Regions from separate parts of the Bradyrhizobium sp. SZCCHNS30572 genome, predicted to be linked through region 1. Evidence: predicted binding sites of a transcription regulator. Region 1 holds the regulator's gene; each other region holds the start of a gene.
The links. The regulator PhoB, encoded in region 1, activates phosphate uptake and scavenging genes when phosphate is short. The targets are predictions, from matches to a motif close to TGTCATNNANCTGTCAT.
Positions count from the first base shown of each region.

Region 2: phnF (phosphonate metabolism transcriptional regulator PhnF) is a predicted target of PhoB. The motif match lies at 1,919-1,935, and genes of this name have one in related genera.
Region 3: QX048_RS29430 (UDP-2,3-diacylglucosamine diphosphatase) is a predicted target of PhoB. The motif match lies at 1,886-1,902, and genes of this name have one in related genera.

Region 1 covers NZ_JAUESY010000008.1:266,693-272,435, reverse strand. The annotation lists gene pstA (phosphate ABC transporter permease PstA) at 1-652, shown strand, start outside; gene pstB (phosphate ABC transporter ATP-binding protein PstB) at 649-1,470, shown strand; gene phoU (phosphate signaling complex protein PhoU) at 1,501-2,217, shown strand; gene phoB (phosphate regulon transcriptional regulator PhoB) at 2,234-2,941, shown strand; gene QX048_RS23740 (trypsin-like serine protease) at 3,089-4,405, shown strand; gene QX048_RS23735 (HoxN/HupN/NixA family nickel/cobalt transporter) at 4,582-5,703, shown strand; gene QX048_RS23730 (HupU protein) at 5,719-5,743, shown strand, end outside.
Region 2 covers NZ_JAUESY010000012.1:99,429-105,171, reverse strand. The annotation lists gene QX048_RS31260 (carbon-phosphorus lyase complex subunit PhnI) at 1-784, opposite strand, end outside; gene phnH (phosphonate C-P lyase system protein PhnH) at 788-1,399, opposite strand; gene phnG (phosphonate C-P lyase system protein PhnG) at 1,399-1,854, opposite strand; gene phnF (phosphonate metabolism transcriptional regulator PhnF) at 1,974-2,699, shown strand; gene QX048_RS31240 (phosphodiesterase) at 2,735-3,577, opposite strand; gene QX048_RS31235 (ABC transporter ATP-binding protein) at 3,585-4,637, opposite strand; gene QX048_RS31230 (ABC transporter permease) at 4,643-5,428, opposite strand; gene QX048_RS31225 (ABC transporter permease) at 5,433-5,743, opposite strand, start outside.
Region 3 covers NZ_JAUESY010000011.1:88,369-94,111, forward strand. The annotation lists gene QX048_RS29420 (tartrate dehydrogenase) at 1-159, shown strand, start outside; gene pyk (pyruvate kinase) at 315-1,733, shown strand; gene QX048_RS29430 (UDP-2,3-diacylglucosamine diphosphatase) at 1,926-2,738, shown strand; gene QX048_RS29435 (threonine/serine dehydratase) at 2,786-3,775, shown strand; gene QX048_RS29440 (caspase family protein) at 3,786-5,465, opposite strand; gene QX048_RS29445 (hypothetical protein) at 5,671-5,743, opposite strand, start outside.

The DNA.
Region 1 (5,743 bases):
CAACGCCATCGTCGGCTCCTTGATCATGACGATCATCGGCGTCGGCATCGGCGCGCCGCTCGGCCTGTTTGCCGGCACCTATCTCGCCGAATACGGCCGCAACGACCGCCTGACCTCGGTGATCCGCTTCATCAACGACATCCTGCTGTCGGCGCCCTCGATCATCATCGGCCTGTTCATCTATGGTGCGGTCGTGGTGCCGATGGGCGGCTTCTCGGCACTCGCGGGTTCCCTTGCATTGGCGGTCATCGTGATCCCGGTGGTGCTGCGCACCACCGAGGACATGCTGCTGCTCGTGCCCAACCCGCTGCGCGAGGCGGCGTCTGCGCTCGGCCTGCCGCGCTCGCTGGTGATCCGCCGCATCGCCTATCGGGCGGCGCGCTCGGGCCTCATCACCGGCGTGCTGCTGGCGACCGCCCGCGTCGCCGGCGAGACCGCGCCTCTGCTGTTCACCGCGCTGTCGAACCAGTTCTGGAGCCTCAACCTTTCCAAGACGATGGCGAACCTGCCCGTCACCATCAACAATTTCGTCCAGAGCCCTTATGCCTACTGGAAACAACTGGCCTGGAGCGGAGCCCTTCTCATCACTCTGGCCGTGCTCGCCCTGAACATCGGTGCACGCATTCTCGGCGCCGAGAGGAACACCAAATGACCGAACTGTCCGTCTCCGTCAGTCAGCCCAATCACGCTCTTCACGGCAAGGCGCTTCCGGATGCGCCGGCCAAGGTGACTGCGCGCAACCTCAACTTCTACTACGGCGACCATCACGCGCTGAAGAACATCAACCTGTCGCTGGGCACCAACCGCGTCACCGCGTTCATCGGCCCGTCCGGCTGCGGCAAGTCCACGCTGCTGCGCATCTTCAACCGGATGTACGATCTCTATCCGGGCCAGCGCGCGACCGGGCAGCTGATGCTCGACAACACCAACATCCTCGATCCCAAGCTCGATCTGAATCTGCTGCGCGCCCGGGTCGGCATGGTGTTCCAGAAGCCGACGCCGTTCCCGATGACGATCTACGAGAACATCGCCTTCGGCATCCGCCTCTATGAGAAGATCTCCAAGTCGGAGATGGACGACCGGGTCGAGAAGGCGCTGCGCGGCGGCGCGCTGTGGAACGAGGTCAAGGACAAGCTCAACGCCTCGGGCCTGTCGCTGTCCGGCGGCCAGCAGCAGCGACTGTGCATCGCGCGCACCGTGGCGGTCCGGCCGGAGGTGATCTTGTTCGACGAGCCGTGCTCGGCGCTCGATCCGATCTCGACCGCCAAGGTCGAGGAGCTGATCCAGGAGCTCGCCGAAAACTATACGATCGCCATCGTGACGCATAACATGCAGCAGGCGGCGCGCGTCTCCGACAAGACCGCCTTCATGTATCTCGGCGAGCTGATCGAGTTCGACGACACCAGCAAGATCTTCACCTCGCCGAGTGATCGGCGGACCCAGGATTACATCACCGGCCGGTTCGGCTGACGCCGACGACATTGTCTTCAGGAGATCATCATGGCCAGTGAACATACCGCCAAGGCGTTCGACAGCGATCTGCAGGACCTCACCCGTCTGGTATCGGAGATGGGCGGCCTCGCGGAGCGGCTGATCGTCGATTCCGTCGATGCGCTGGTGCGGCGCGACATCGCGCTCGGCCAGAAGGTGGTCGCCACCGACGCCGAGGTCGACAAGCTGCAGCGCATCATCGAGGAGCGCGCCGTGCTCACGATCGCCCGTCGCCAGCCGATGGCGGTCGACCTGCGCGAGATCGTCGGCGCGATGCGCGTGGCGACCGATCTGGAGCGCATCGGCGACCTCGCCAAGAACATCGGCAAGCGCGTCGCGGCGCTGGAAAGCGACTTCCATCCGCTGAAGCTGATCCGCGGCCTCGAGCACATGACCGATCTGGTGCAGTCGCAGGTCAAGACGGTGCTGGACGCCTATGCCGCGCATGACCTGCCGGCGGCGATGACGGTGTGGAAGGGCGACGAGGAGGTCGACGCGATCTGCACGTCGCTGTTCCGCGAGCTCCTGACCTACATGATGGAGGATCCGCGCAACATCTCGTTCTGCATCCACCTGATGTTCTGCGCCAAGAACATCGAGCGGATCGGCGATCACGCGACCAACATCGCCGAGACGGTGTTCTATATGATCGAAGGCCAGCAGATCATGGACAAGCGCCCGAAGGGCGACATGACGAGCTTCGCATCGACGATTCCCGGTAACTAAGAGAGACGGTTCAGACATGGGCGCCCGAATTCTGGTGGTGGAGGACGAGGAGGCGCTGACGACGCTGCTGCGCTACAACCTCGAGGCCGAAGGCTACGAGGTCGAGACCGTGGCGCGCGGCGACGAGGCCGACACGCGGCTCAAGGAGCGCGTTCCGGATCTCGTCGTGCTCGACTGGATGCTGCCGGGCCTCTCCGGCATCGAACTGTGCCGCCGCCTGCGCGCCCGCTCCGAGACCCGGCAACTGCCGATCATCATGCTGACGGCGCGCGGCGAGGAGAGCGAGCGCGTGCGCGGACTCGCCACTGGCGCCGACGACTACATCGTCAAGCCGTTCTCGGTGCCGGAGCTCCTGGCGCGCGTGAAAGGCCTACTGCGGCGGGCGAGCCCGGAGCGGCTGGCGACCGTGCTGTCCTATGGCGACATCGAGCTCGACCGCGAGAAGCGCCGCGTGGCGCGCTCGGGGCGGCCGATCGATCTCGGCCCGACCGAATACCGCCTGCTCGAATTCTTCCTCGAGCACCCCGGCCGCGTGTTCAGCCGCGAACAGCTGCTCGACAGCGTCTGGGGCCGCGACATCTACATCGACGAGCGCACCGTCGACGTCCATATCGGCCGCCTGCGCAAGCTGCTCAATCCCGGCCGCGAGCAGGACCCGATCCGCACGGTGCGCGGCGCCGGTTATGCGCTCGATGACCGCTTCGCCAAGAGCGAGCAGGTGTAAGGGGCGATCCGGCGTGAGCACGAAGCAGGTGTGAGGCGCGAGGCGGCCCGATTGAGGAGATCGCGGTCCGCTTTCCGCCACGCCGCCGCCGTCTTGATCGTGTCTGCTTCGTGGCCCGTCACGATGTTTCGGTCCCAGCGGACGCCCTTGATCAAGACCATCATCATATCTCTTGCCGTGCTGCTCGGCGGCGCGGCGGGCGCCCCGGCCGCCGAGCTCGAAGACGCGGTCGCGGCGGCAGGCAACGGGCAGCATGCGGCGGCGATGCGACGGCTGCTGCCGCTGGCCGCCAAGGGCGATGCGCGGGCGCAGTTCGACGTCGGCTTCATGCAGGCGTTCGGCTGGGGCGTGCCGCGTAATCCGAGCGAGGCGCTGGCCTGGTACCGCAAGGCCGCCGATCAGGGGCTCGCCGTCGCGCAACATTATCTCGGCATCGCCTACGTCAATGGCGAGGGTGTTGCCTCGAACTACGGCGAAGCCAGTCGCTGGTTCAGCCGCGCGGCGGCGCAGGGCTTTGCGCAGTCGCAATACATGCTCGGCCTGATGCTGCTCGACGGCCGTGGCGCGAAGCAGGACGTCGTGCAGGGTTATGCCTGGCTGGTGATGGCCGGCCGCAACGGCGTGCGATCGGCCGGCCGCGACGTGCAGCGGGTCAAGTTGACCGAGCCGCAGCGCGTCCAGGCCCAGAGCGCCATTGCGTCCTGGCAGCCGAAACCGGAATCGGCGGATGCGGGCATTGCCACTCCGCGTCCGGAGCAACTGCTCGGGCTCGATCGCCACATCGGCGAGGTCGTCGATCCCACCTCCTGGCCGGCGTCGTCGATCGGCGTCGTCACCGTCGCGCAATACTCGAGCGGCGGCTGGTGCACCGGCACGCTGGTCGCGCCGCGCGTCGTGCTCACCGCGGCGCATTGCGTGTTCAACGGCGTGGCGCAGGTCAGCCCCGGCAACGTCCGCTTCCTGGCCGGCATGAACCGGGGCACGCCGGCGGCATCGTCGGTCGCCGACAAGCTGATCGTGGCGCCGGACTTTGTCCCGATCCAGCACGACAGGTGGTCGCTCGACCGCTCGCCCGCCGATTGGGCGTTGATCGTGCTGAAGGACGCGCTGCCGTCGAAGCCGGTCGCGGTCAAGGCGCTGACGCGCGAGGAATTGCAGGCTGCGACATCGGCCGGCACCATCTCCGAGATCGGCTATGGTCAGGAGCGGCGCTATTCGCCGACCGGCCAGCGCAATTGCAGCGCCGGCATGACCAGGGACGGGACGCTGCTGACAGTGCATTGCCTGGCCAATTTCGGCTATTCGGGCTCGCCGATCCTCGCCGAGGTCGGTGGGCAGCCTGCCGTGGTCGGCATCTTCTCGGCGTTCCACGAGGAGACCCGGCTGATGTTCGCCGCCCCCGCGAGCCAGTTCGAGACGGTCGTGCGGCGCGAGATCGCGGCACAGAGTGCCTCGGCGCGGTGAGCGAAGGAGGGGCGAGAGAAGAAGATGTCCCGCCGCTGGTCATGATCTGTGCGTGACTGGATAGCGGGTTGCCAAGCGAGAGGGCAATCCGGGAAGGGCCGCCCACGTTTTCCTGCAGCTTTTGCCTGCAGCGGGGGGCTTTACCGAACTGGCCTGGCTCTTGCTATAGTCCGAGTATGACGATTGTTCAAATTGATCATCCTCGTGCCCCTCGGCTGCTGTGGTGGCGATCGCAGCCCGGCCGCAACGTTGCGCTCGTCGGCGGGCTGGTCGCCGCCAACGCGCTCGCCTGGGCCTGGGCGTTCGCGCTCTACGCCGACCGGCCCGCCATCGTCGGCACCGCGATGCTGGCCTGGCTGCTCGGACTGCGCCATGCGGTCGATGCGGATCACATCGCGGCGATCGACAACGTCGTGCGGAAGCTGGTGCAGGACGGTAGCGCCCCGCGCGCCGCCGGCCTGTATTTTGCGCTCGGCCATTCCAGCGTCGTCGTCATCGCCACCATCGTCGTGAGCCTCATCGCCGGCGCCGACCTCCTGGATGAAGAGAGCGCGATCAGGGCGATCGGCGGCGTCATCGGCACGTCGGTGTCGGCCGGCTTCCTGCTGCTGATCGCGTTGGCGAACCTCATTCTGTTCGTGAACCTCTGGCGCCGCGCCGCACAGCCGCAGTCCGAGATGGAAACCGCCGGAAGCCCCGGACGGGGCATCCTCATCCGCCTGCTGCGCCCCGTGCTCCGCCTGGTGGGACGCGCCTGGCACATGTATCCGCTCGGTTTCCTGTTCGGTCTCGGCTTCGACACTGCGAGCGAGATCGGGCTTCTCAGCCTGTCGGCGACCGAGGCCGCGCGCGGCGCGAGTCTTGCGCACGTGCTGGTGTTTCCGGCGCTGTTCGCGGCGGCGATGGCCACCGTCGACACCGCCGACAGCATGCTGATGGTCGGCGCCTATCGCTGGGCGCTGACCGATCCCGCACGCAAGCTGCGCTATAACCTCGTGATCACCGGCGCCTCTGTCGCGATCGCGCTGGTGATCGGCGGCTTCGAGGCGATCACGCTGTTGGCGCCGCGGCTTGGCCTGACCGGGGGATGGACGAGGGTCGCCACCGCGCTGGGCGACGATGTCGCCAATCTCGGGATCGTCGCGATTGGCCTGTTCGGACTGATCTGGGCGATCGCCATGCTGCTCGGTCGCAGCCAGCGCGGTTCCGAGGCTATGCCCGGGGAAGCGCTTGCCAGTGTTCATGCGGGGGCGCTAAACCCGCCGGTGATACGAAGCGGAACGCTTAAGACGGGCTAGGAGCGGGGCCTTATGATGGTCGGCTCTGAGGGAACGATCA
Region 2 (5,743 bases), on a different contig from region 1:
TGAACTGGTTCACCATCTGGCATTCGGTCAGCTCGATCGATCCGAGCGGCACCGCAAAGCCGATCTCCTCGGCCAAGAACTCGACCTCGACTTCGCCGAAGCGGATTTCGCCGGCGAAGGGATGGTTGCGGCCGTAGCCGCGCTGGGTCGAGTAGCCGAGCGCGAGCAGAAAGCCCTCATCACCGCGTGCGAGATTCTGCAACCGCAGATCACGATCCGCGGGAAAGCCTAGGGGATCGCGGGTGAGATCGCCGACCGGCGCGCCAACATCGGCTTGCGGCGACGGCTCGATCAGCCCGTCCTGGCCGAGAATATCGGTGACACGCGGCGTCGGCGCATTCGGCGCCTCGGCACGGGCCGGCGGCTCCGGCTCGGCGGCGGCCGCCAACTGCGGATCGAGCAGCCGATGCGTATAGTCGAAGGTCGGCCCGAGCACCTGGCCGCCCGGAATGTCCTTGAAGGTCGACGAGACGCGCCGCTGCACCCGCATCGCACCGGTGTCGACCGGCTCGGTCGCACCGAAGCGCGGCAGGGTCGCGCGGAAGGCACGCACCAGGAAGATCGCCTCGATCAGATCACCGCGTGCCTGCTTGATTGCGAGCGACGCGAGCTCGCGGTCGTACAGCGAGCCCTCGGTCATCACGCGATCGACGGCAAGCCCCAACTGCTCGGAGATCTGCGCCAGCGAAAGTTCGGGCACATCGCGATCACCCCGGCGTTCATGCGCCAGCAGCCGGTGCGCGTTCTCGATGGCGCGCTCGCCACCCTTGACGGCAACATACATGCCTCACTCTCCTGCGGAAACGAGTCGGGTCGTTCGCGGGATGGCGACGATGGACGAGCCATCGACCAGCACCACATCGACACCACGCGGAAACAGCTTCTCATTGATCGACAGCCGCTCGAACAGATCGGCGGGCGCGACCGTTGCACGGAACGATGTCGTCCCGTCGATGCCAGGACCGCGCAGCTTGAACGCCGGCCCTCCGGACAAGCTCGGCACCTGCAGGATCAGCGTCGTCGAGCGATCAGGGTATTCAGCACTGCCGAGCGCGAATGAATCCAGATCAGGCAGCGCTTCGGCGTCCGCCGCCACCGCAAAGCAAGCGAGCGCGGCATCGGCGACGATCGGCGCCCCGGTGTGAAACTTGAGCCAGGCGCCGACCTCGGGCGTGCCGGCGAGCGGCGCATCGAGCCAGATCGGCGTATCGTGATCGAACAAGGTCAACGCGATCGCGGCAGCACCAGGCATCAACGACGACGGCCGGCCGACATTGCCCTCGACCTGCCGCACATTGCCCGGACGCGCCATGGCCTCCATGACGGTACGGAAGGTCGATTGCGCGGACAGGACATTGTCGGCGAAACCAGGCTGCAGATCGGAAGCGGCAGCAGCCATCAGCTTTCTCCTCGCACCATCGTATAGAAATCGACACGCGTGGCCGCAGCCTCCTCCGCTCGATGCTCCCGCGATGCGCGCATCAGCTCCTGCAGCGGCGCGACCACCTGAGTCTCGATCGATCGCGCATGGCTCGACGACTGGATCATCGCGTCACACAGCGCCATCAGACGCGCCTTCCCGGCGTCTCGTCCGAGCACATAGCCGAACCCGACCTCGCCGCTCTCCAGCCGTACCGCGGCGCGCGACACCGTCGCTTCGCCGACATTGAACGGCGCACCATCACCGCCGATCCGGCCCCGCAGCATCACGAGACCATTCTCCGCCGGACGCAGGTCGCGATACTCAGGCAGCGCCAGTCCGTCGAGCCTGACGCGGATGTCCTCATGCGAGGCATGCGCCAATACCCGCATCGCCGTCCTGCGCCGGTCCTGCATCGCGGTCTCGCCCTCCATCGTCACCTCGAACTTGCTATCGCGAAGTTGTCTATGTTAATAGACAACTTCGTAACGAAGCGCCATGACTGTTTGATGACATGGGCGTGATTTTCAGGTCGCGCAGCGGAGAACCGCAGATGAGCATGCAGGGCGCCGACTCGGGCGTGGCACTGTGGCGCCGGGTGGCCGACGGCATCGAGCGCGACATCGCCGACGGCCGCTTCGCGGCCGGCACCCGCCTGCCCGGCGAGACCGAGATCGCCGAAACCTACCGCGTCAACCGTCATACGGTGCGTCGCGCGCTCGCGACCTTGGCCGAGCGCGGCCTCGTGCGCGCCGAGCGCGGCAGCGGCACTTATGTCGAAGCGCCTCGTCTGTCATATCCCCTGAGATCGCGAACCAGGTTCTCCGAGATCGTGGGCGCCGGCGGGCGCGAGCCGCGCGGACAGTTGATCGCAGCGTCCGAAGAGTCGGCGACGCGCGAACTCGCGCACGCGCTCCGACTGAAGACGGGGGCGCCGCTGGTCCGAATCGAGGCACTGCGTCTTGCCGACAAGACCCCCATCTGCGTCAGCACGTCCTGGCTGTCGTCCGAGCGATTTCCCGAGGCCGGCCACATCTTCGCATCGCTCCGCTCGATGACGGCGCTGCTTGCGCATTACGGCATTCGCGACTATCGCCGCGGCGCGACCAGGATCACGGCGGCCATCGCCGACGCGAGCGACGCCGCACGGCTCGACCTCGCGCTGGGCCGTCCGGTGCTGGTGGTCGACAGCACCGACATCGATGCCGATGGGACGCCGCTGGTCAGCAAGCGCTCGCGCTTCGCGGCGGAGCGCGTGACGTTCGAGGTCGAGAGCTAGACCAGACCCCGCCGCCTCGCTTCGTTCTTGCGCCCTCAGTCGATGAGCGTGCCGTCCTGATTGAAGAACGGATGCGGCCCGTTGAAAATCCCGATCGGCACCTGATGCGTGACGACCGTTCCAAATCCCGGTCCTGGAAACCAGGCATGAAGGTGAAAGGCCGGTGGCTCGATCCGGAAGGATGGCGGGCGAAGCTCGGCCAGGTCGAGCGCGACGGCATGGTTCGGTGCCGGGCAGATCGTGCAGGGGATGCCCGCAAACCGGGTCAGCGTCGCGCGATGAACGTGACCGCACCCGATCAGTTGCACCCGCGGATGGCGCGTGAGGACGGCCGCGAGATCGTCGGCGTTGCGCAGGTTCTGCCGGTCCATGTGCCAGATGCCAGTGGCGAACGGCGGGTGGTGCAGAAACAGCAGGGCCGGCCTTTCGCTGGATCCGGACAGCGCGGCGTCGAGCCATTGCAGACTCGCTTCATCGAGCTCGCCATGCGGATGGCCGGGCACGCTGGAATCGAGCAGAAGCAGATCGAGATCGGCCAACTCCACGCACCGGTTCAGCGGACCGGTGGGCTGACCATGCAGAGCGTCCGGAAACGCCGCGCGCATCAGCTCGCGTGAATCGTGATTGCCGGGCACGGCGACGAATGGAGTTTCGAGCTCGGCGAGAAGATCCTTGAGATGATCGTACTCGGCCGACAACGGCGTATCGACGAGATCGCCGGAGATCACCACCAGATCGAGCTTCGGCTCGAACCGGTTGAGCTCCGTGATGCAACGGGTCAACGCGCGCGCCGTATCGACGCGGCGGTAGGCGAGCCGGCCGGGCGCCTTGATGTGCAGGTCGGATATCTGGGCGATGACGACGGGGCTCTTGGTCATCAGCAGATCAGCCTTTCTCCGGCAACAGCCGAATGGAGTCCGGTGCAATCCGCAGGCCGATCCGCTCTCCCGCAGCGACCCTGATCGAATTCGGCGCGTCCACGGTCAGTGCAATTGAGGCGGCGTCGCGGACGATGATCCGCTGCCGGTCGCCGACAAAGCGGACGCTGTCGACGACGCCAGTCAGACTCGATGCCGCGGCATCGACGATCCCGATCGTTTCCGGCCGAACCATCGCCACCGCCAGGTTACGTGGACCGGGATCGGCGATCGGCTGCCGACCTCCCGGCAGAACGAGCTGGGCGCCGTCGATCGGCGCCTCGATGATGTTGGCCGCGCCGACGAACTCCGCGACGAATCGATCGGCGGGCGAGAAATAGATCTCGCGCGGCGTCCCGATCTGGGCGATGGCGCCCTTGCGCATCACGACGATGCGGTCGCCGAGCTCCATGGCTTCGGCCTGGTCATGCGTGACGTAGATTGCCGTGATTCCGAGCGTTCGCAACAGGCCGTTGAGCTCGCCGCGCAACCGCTCGCGGAGCGCTGCGTCCAAGGCGGTGAGCGGCTCGTCGAGCAGCAGCACGCTCGGCCGGATGGCGACCGCGCGCGCGAGCGCGACGCGCTGGCGCTGACCGCCCGAGAGCTGATCGATGCGCCGATCTTCGAGGCCGGCGAGGTTGGTCAGCGCGACCAGCTCGGCGACCCGCGCGGCGCGCTCCGGCTTGGGCACGCCGCGGATCTTGAGCCCGTAGCCGATATTGTCCGCGACGGTCATGTTGGGGAACAGCGCGTAGGATTGAAACACCATGCCGACATTGCGTTTCTCGATCGGCTGCCTCGTCAGATCCTTGCCGCCGAAAAGCACGCGCCCGCCCGCATCGGGTGTTTCGAGCCCGGCCACGATCCGCAGCAGCGTGGTCTTGCCGCAGCCGGACGGCCCCAACAGCACCAGCGTCTCGCTCTGCGCGATGTCGAGCGTGGCGCGCGCAAGCGCGCAGGTCCCGTCGGCAAAGGTCTTGCCGCAATTCTCCACCTTGAGGGCGGCTCCATGCCGGGTCATCGTGCTCACCTCAGGCTTCCTCTCTCGCCGATCCATTGCATGGCCACCAGCAGCGGGATGATCATGACGAAGAAGATCAGCGTGTAGGCGGACGCGACCTCGAGCCGCATCGATGCGTAGCTGTCGGCGAGGCCGACGGGCAATGTCTTGGTCAGCGGCGTATGCAACATCCAGGTCAGGTTGAACTCTCCGAGAGATAGTGTCACCACCATGAGGCTGCCCGCCAGGATGCCGGGCGCGGCGTTGGGAACGATGACGTCGATGAAGCGGCGCCATGGCGCGGCTCCGACCGATGCGGCACCTTCGTCGAGCGACTTCACGTCGATCGTCGAGAACACGGCCATGACGGACCGCACCATGAATGGCATCGTAAAGATCACATGGCCGGCGAGGATGAACAGCCATGAGCGGCGGAAGCTTCCCGCCCCGCCATAGGTGAGCAACAGCGCGAGCGCGATGGCGAGCCCGGGAATCGCGAGCGGCAAGGTGATGATCTCCTCGACCAGCCGCGCCAGCCGTCCGCCGCGAACGTACAGCGCATAGGCAGCGGGAACACCGACCACGAGCGTGACCGCCAGCGTGCCCAGCGCGATCAGGATCGATGCCATGATCGTGCCCGCGTAGAGCTCCCAGACCTGGGCCACCCACTGCAGCGTCACGCCGGATTGAATGCCGCGGAAGTAGTTGACGGTCACGCCCGCGGCGATCGAAAGGCCGGCCGGCACGGCCAGGAAGGCGGCGACCAGCAGTGTGAACAGCAGTTGAAGAATGAAGATGGCTCTGTCGCGCACGTGCCTACCCTGCCGCTGCCACCGAGCTGCCGGCGAAGGAGCGCGCCAATGCGAGCATCAGCCAGGTCATCAGGCCAAGGCCGACCGAGAGCGCCGCCGAGGTGGCCAGGTTTCCGGCCAGCGTGAACTCCGTGTAGATCAGCATCGGCAACACGTCGATGTTCGTGGCCAAGGTGAATGCCGTTCCGAACGCGCCCATCGCCGTCGCGAACGCGATTGCGCCGGATGCGATCAGCGCCGGGGTCAGTGCCGGCAGAATCACGTCGCGCAGCACGGCCCAGGGGCTTGCGCCGAGCGAGCGCGCGGCCTCCTCCA
Region 3 (5,743 bases), on a different contig from region 1:
CTCGAGCATCTCGGCGAGACGGACGCGGCCGCGCGGCTGATGGCTGCGGTCGAGAAAGTCTGTGCAGCCGGCATCCTGACCCCCGATGTTGGCGGCACGGCGACGACCAAGCAGGTGACCGACGCCGTCATCGACGCGATCCACGGCTCCAACGCCTGAGGCGTGCTGTTCTCTTGCACAATTCTGGCGTGTTCCGTGTCGCGCTTGCAATGGACGCTGCGGGGCGTATATCAGCGCTTCCGCTGCGTCCGCGCATGCCAATCACATGCGTGTCATAGAGACGCGAGACACGGCTTAAGGAGAAAGGACACATCATGCGTCGTCACCGTCGAGCCAAGATCGTCGCGACTGTCGGTCCCGCGAGCAATTCTCCGGAGATGCTGAAAGCGCTGTTCCTCGCCGGTGTGGACACCTTTCGTCTCAACTTGAGCCACGGCACCCAGGCCGATCACGCCAAGGTCCATGCCGCGGTCCGCGCCCTCGAGAAGGAAGTGCAGCGGCCGATCGGCATCTTGATGGATCTGCAGGGTCCTAAGATTCGCGTCGGCACGCTGCGCGACAAGAAGATCCAGGTCGAAGCCGGCGAGACGATTCGATTTGTTCTCAACGGCACCGAGGGCGACAAGACATCGATTCCGTTGCCGCATCCGGAAATCTTTGCGGCAGTCTCGCCCGGTCACGATCTTCTGATCGATGACGGCCGCGTGCGCGTCCGCGTCACCGGCCTCGGCGACGACTGGATCGAGGCCAAGGTGATCGTCAGCGGCGCGATCTCCAATCACAAGGGCGTCAATCTGCCCGGCACCATTCTGGAGCTATCGCCGCTGACGGCCAAGGACCGTTCTGATCTTGCCTTTGGGCTCGACCTCGGCGTCGACTGGGTGGCGCTGTCGTTCGTGCAGAAGCCGTCCGACGTGCTGGAGGCGAGGGGCCTGATCAATGGCCGCGCCGGCATCATGTCCAAGATCGAGAAACCGGCGGCGCTGGAGCGGATCGACGACATCATCCAGCTCTCTGACGCGATCATGGTTGCGCGCGGCGATCTCGGCGTCGAGATTCCCAACGAGGACGTGCCGGGCAAGCAGAAGGAGCTGGTGCGCGCCTGCCGGCTCGCGGTGAAGCCGGTGATCGTCGCGACGCAGATGCTGGATTCGATGGTCGCGACGCCGACGCCGACGCGCGCCGAGGTCTCCGACGTCGCGACCGCGATCTATGACGGCGCCGACGCGGTGATGCTGTCGGCGGAATCGGCCAGCGGGCAATATCCGCGCGAGGCGGTGGCGATGATGGACAGCATCATCAAGGCCACCGAAGGCCACAAGATGTACCGCTCGATCGTCGAGGCGACGCAGCCGGGCGAGGAGCAGACGCCGCCGCATGCGGTGGCGACCGCGGCGGCCGATCTCGCCTCGGCGATCCACGCCAAGGCGATCGTGGCCTATACGTCGAGCGGCACCTCGGCCTCGCGCGTTGCGCGCAAGCGGCCGAGCCTGCCGATTCTGGCGATCACGCCGAATGAGGACACCTCGCGGCGGATGTGCCTGCTGTGGGGCGCGCACAGCGTGCTGTCGCAGGACGTGCAGAGCTACGAGGAGATGGTCGAGCGCGCGACCTTCTTCGCCGTGCAGGAGGAGTTCGCTGAAGCCGGCGACCTGCTCGTCGTCGTCGCCGGCATTCCGTTCGCGCAGACCGGCACCACCAACAATCTGCGCGTCGTCACCGTGCCGAGATAGGAGGCTGATTTTCCCTGTTCGCGCTGCCCGCCTGTCGCCTGATTGTCGCACCCCGCTGGTATCGCGGGGCAGTGACGAGGGACATCGCGAGTCGTCAAACGAGCGGTGTCCGGTCGCGGTCCGGCAGGATGGGTTCTGCCGGTGCGGCGTTTCGTCATCGCGGTGTCATCAGGGACTGTTAGGTGGGCGCGCATGGGACTTGAGACTGCTGGTGAAGAAAGCCCGGCTCGGCGCTTTCGGACGTTGTTCATCTCGGACGTTCATCTCGGAGCCCGCGGCTCGCAGGCCAATCTCCTTGTCGATTTCCTGCGTCACCATGATGCCGACACGATCTATCTGGTCGGCGACATCATCGACGGCTGGGCGCTCAAATCGAGCTGGCATTGGCCGCAGTCGCATAACGACCTGGTGCAGAAGATGCTGCGCAAGGCCCGCAAGGGCGCCAAGATCGTCTATGTCCCCGGCAATCACGACGAGTTCCTGCGCGGCTATTACGGCACGCATTTCGGCGGCATCGACGTCGTCGAGAACATCTTGCACACCGGCACCGACGGCAAACGCTATCTGGTGATCCACGGCGACATCTTCGATCTGGTCGTGCAGAATGCGCGCTGGCTCGCCCATCTCGGCGACAAGGCCTATGACTTCGCCATCCAGATGAACCGTCTGGTCAACTTCTTCCGTCGCATGTTCGGCGTTCCCTATTGGTCGCTGTCGCAATGGGCCAAGCAGAAGGTCAAGAACGCCGTCAACTACATCGGCGCGTTCGAGACGGCGCTGGCCTCGGAGGCGCGGCGGCATGGCGCTGATGGCGTGATCTGCGGCCACATCCATTGCGCCGTCATCCGCGACCAGGACGGCATTCGCTACATGAATTGCGGCGACTGGGTCGAGAGCTGCACGGCGCTGGTCGAGCACGAGGACGGCCGTTTCGAGATCCTGACCTGGACCGATCCGCAGCGGCAACCCGCGCCGGTTCCGCAGCTGGCCGCCCGCGCCGCCTGACACCGGTTCCCTTGCCTCTCGGCAATCGGGCGCGGTAAAATAGGGGTATGACAGCTCATTCCCCGATCCTGCCCGTGACCGCCGCCGACATCGAGGCGGCGGCACGCGTCCTCGCGCCCGTGGCCGTGCGGACTCCGCTGCTGCCGGCTCCCGTGCTCAACGAGCGGTTCAAAGCGAACGTCTTCGTGAAGCCGGAGGTGCTGCAGCGGACCGGCTCGTTCAAGTTCCGCGGCGCCTACAACAAGCTGGCGTCGATCCCGGAAGCAGCGCGCGGCAACGGCGTCGTCGCATTCTCCTCCGGCAATCATGCGCAGGGCGTCGCCCATGCCGCCACATTGCTGGGCATGGACGCCACGATTGTGATGCCCTCGGATGCGCCGGCGGCCAAGCGCGAGCGCACCAAGGCGTTCGGTGCCGACGTCGTGCTCTATGATCGCGATCGCGAGGACCGCGAAGCGATCGCGCGCGATATCGCAGCAAAGCGCGGCTCGACGGTGGTGCCGCCCTATGACGATCCCTACGTCATCGCAGGGCAGGGCACCGTCGGTCGTGAAATCGCCGAAGATCTCGCGGCGCTCGGCCTGTCGCCGGATCTGGTGATCGTCCCGGCTTCGGGCGGTGGACTGCTTGCCGGCGTCTCGACCGCGGTCAAGGCGCGCTTTCCCAACACCCGGATGGTCGTGGCCGAGCCAAAGGGTTTTGACGACCATGCGCGCTCGCTACGGGCCGGCCACCGCGAGGCGCACGACGCAAAGGGCCGGACCATCTGTGACGCGCTGATGGCGGCGATTCCAGGCGAGATCACCTTCGCCATCAACAGCCAACTGCTGTCGGCCGCGGTCGAGGCTTCGGATGAGGAGGTGGGGCGCGCGGTCGGCTTTGCCTTCCGGGAGCTGAAGCTCGTGGTCGAGCCCGGCGGTTCGGTCGGGCTTGCAGCATTGCTGGCCGGCCGGCTGGATGTGGCGGGCAAGACGGTGGTGATCGTTTTGTCCGGCGGCAATGTCGATGCTGAGCTCTACGCCAGGCTGATCGCCTGACGATCAAGCCTCAGTGAAAGCTGAGGCCGCCTTTTGCAAATCCCCCGCCGCCCATCCGCAGTCCGGACTGCGCGACGTGCGGCGTGCTCCGCGCCGGGCCGCCCTGCATCCCGCCTTGGCCACGCGCCATCGACGGATGCGACGCGTTGATGTTCGGCTTGAACGGTCCGGAATTGCCGGGGAAGGGACGCCGCACTTCGCGGGCGTCGAATGGCCGCCCAGGACTGCGCTTCAGTGGATCGCGCTGGATTTTCGTAGCCACAGGCGGATTTGTCGGCGGCACGATCCTGTCGCGCAACTTGGTCTGAGCGATAGGCCCGGGATCGACGACCTTGTTGGGACCCGCGTTGTTGATGGCATTGCCTTTCGTGACCACCGTTGGCGGCAGCGGTCCGTGCGGCACGGTGGCGGCCGGCAGCGTCGGTTGCGGGGCTGGATGGCTCTGGATCTGCGGACCGGGATTGAACGGTCGCGCGATCGGTGCCAGTTGCGGTGGCATCATGAGACGGCTCGGTTGCAGCACGGGGATGGGCCGAGGCTGTCCCTGCAGCCGCAGTGCGACCGGCGCATATGGGCTGTCGGCATAGGATTCACGGAAGCTCTGATAGGCGGCCGGCGAATTCGCCAGCACGGCCTGGTGCCAGGCCGTGGCCTGCACGAGGCCGGCGAGCAGTGCGCGGATGCGGTCGGCGAGCGGATCGCGCGGATACAGCTCGATGAACTCGCGATAATATTGCGGACGGTTCTCCGACAGCACGTAGTCATAGGCCTGCCGCACGGACCGGCTGGGCAGGTTGGCCGCCATCTGGATCACCGGCGCGTTCTCGGCAGGGCGCGCCGCCGCGACCAGCGTATCCCCGAAGAAGGTGAAATCACTGGTCAACGAGGAGCTTTCCCATGGCGTCTGTCGTCCGTCGGTGCTCTGGTTCACCTGTAGGCGAATGCGCTTGAACAATTGCTCGATCGGCAGGTTCGGCTGCCGCGCCAGGTTCAGGAACGCCTGCGCGTACGGGCTGTGCTCGCCACGCCCGTCGAGCGCCTCCGCGCCAGGCGAGGTCGAGTATCCGAGGATCGAACCGTTCGGCGCGTCGACGATGGCAAGTCCGCGTCCGGCATCGTTGATGGCAGGGAATGGATTGTTGCGGCAGGCGTCCAGCACGACGATCCGCATCCGGCTCGGGATGGCGTCGAGCGTTGCCATCAGGTCCACCAGACGGATGGTCCCCGTCGTCAGGTCGGAGGGCGCTGAGATACGGGCATCGATCGGGATCAGATAGTTCTCGCCCGCGAGCTGAACCCCGTGGCCGGCGTAGTAGACCATTGCCACGGTGTTCGGGCCGTGTGCTGCCACCCGGCTCGAGAAATCCTCGACGACCTTGAGCATCTCGTTCTGCGTCAGGTCGGTCGCCGTGATCACCTCGAAGCCGGCTGAGTTCAACAGCTTGGCAACAGCATGGGCGTCGTTGTCCGGGTTCTCCAGCGGCGGCGCGTTCTGATAGCTCGCATTGCCGATCACGAGCGCGACGCGTGGCTCGGCTCCTTGAGGGATCGCGGCGGGCGTGTTGCTCTCTTTTGCCGGTGAGGGAGCTGCCAGCGCGCGCGGTGGTGTGTGAAGGATGTCGAGCTCACTGCCGGCGGCGAACGCCGAGTCCGGGCCGACCCAGGCCATCAGGCCCAGCAGCGCGGACATGAGCAGGGATTTCCAGGCGGATGTTACAGCGCGAAATTTTGGAACGGACACGGCGTTCTCCTCGAGCATGCGCAAAGCGAATGGCTTGAGGATCAGGCTACGCAGGTCGCGCAACAGCGTAAGTGATCCGCGTCACCCATTAATGCGGCACCTTTCGGTGCTCAGCGATCGAGGTTCAACAGGAGGCGGCCGAGATGCACTCGCCCTACGAGAAGAATGCGATCTTCTCAGGCTGGGTCATGCGACGGATCGGCGCCAACGAGTCGTTGGCGGGTGCC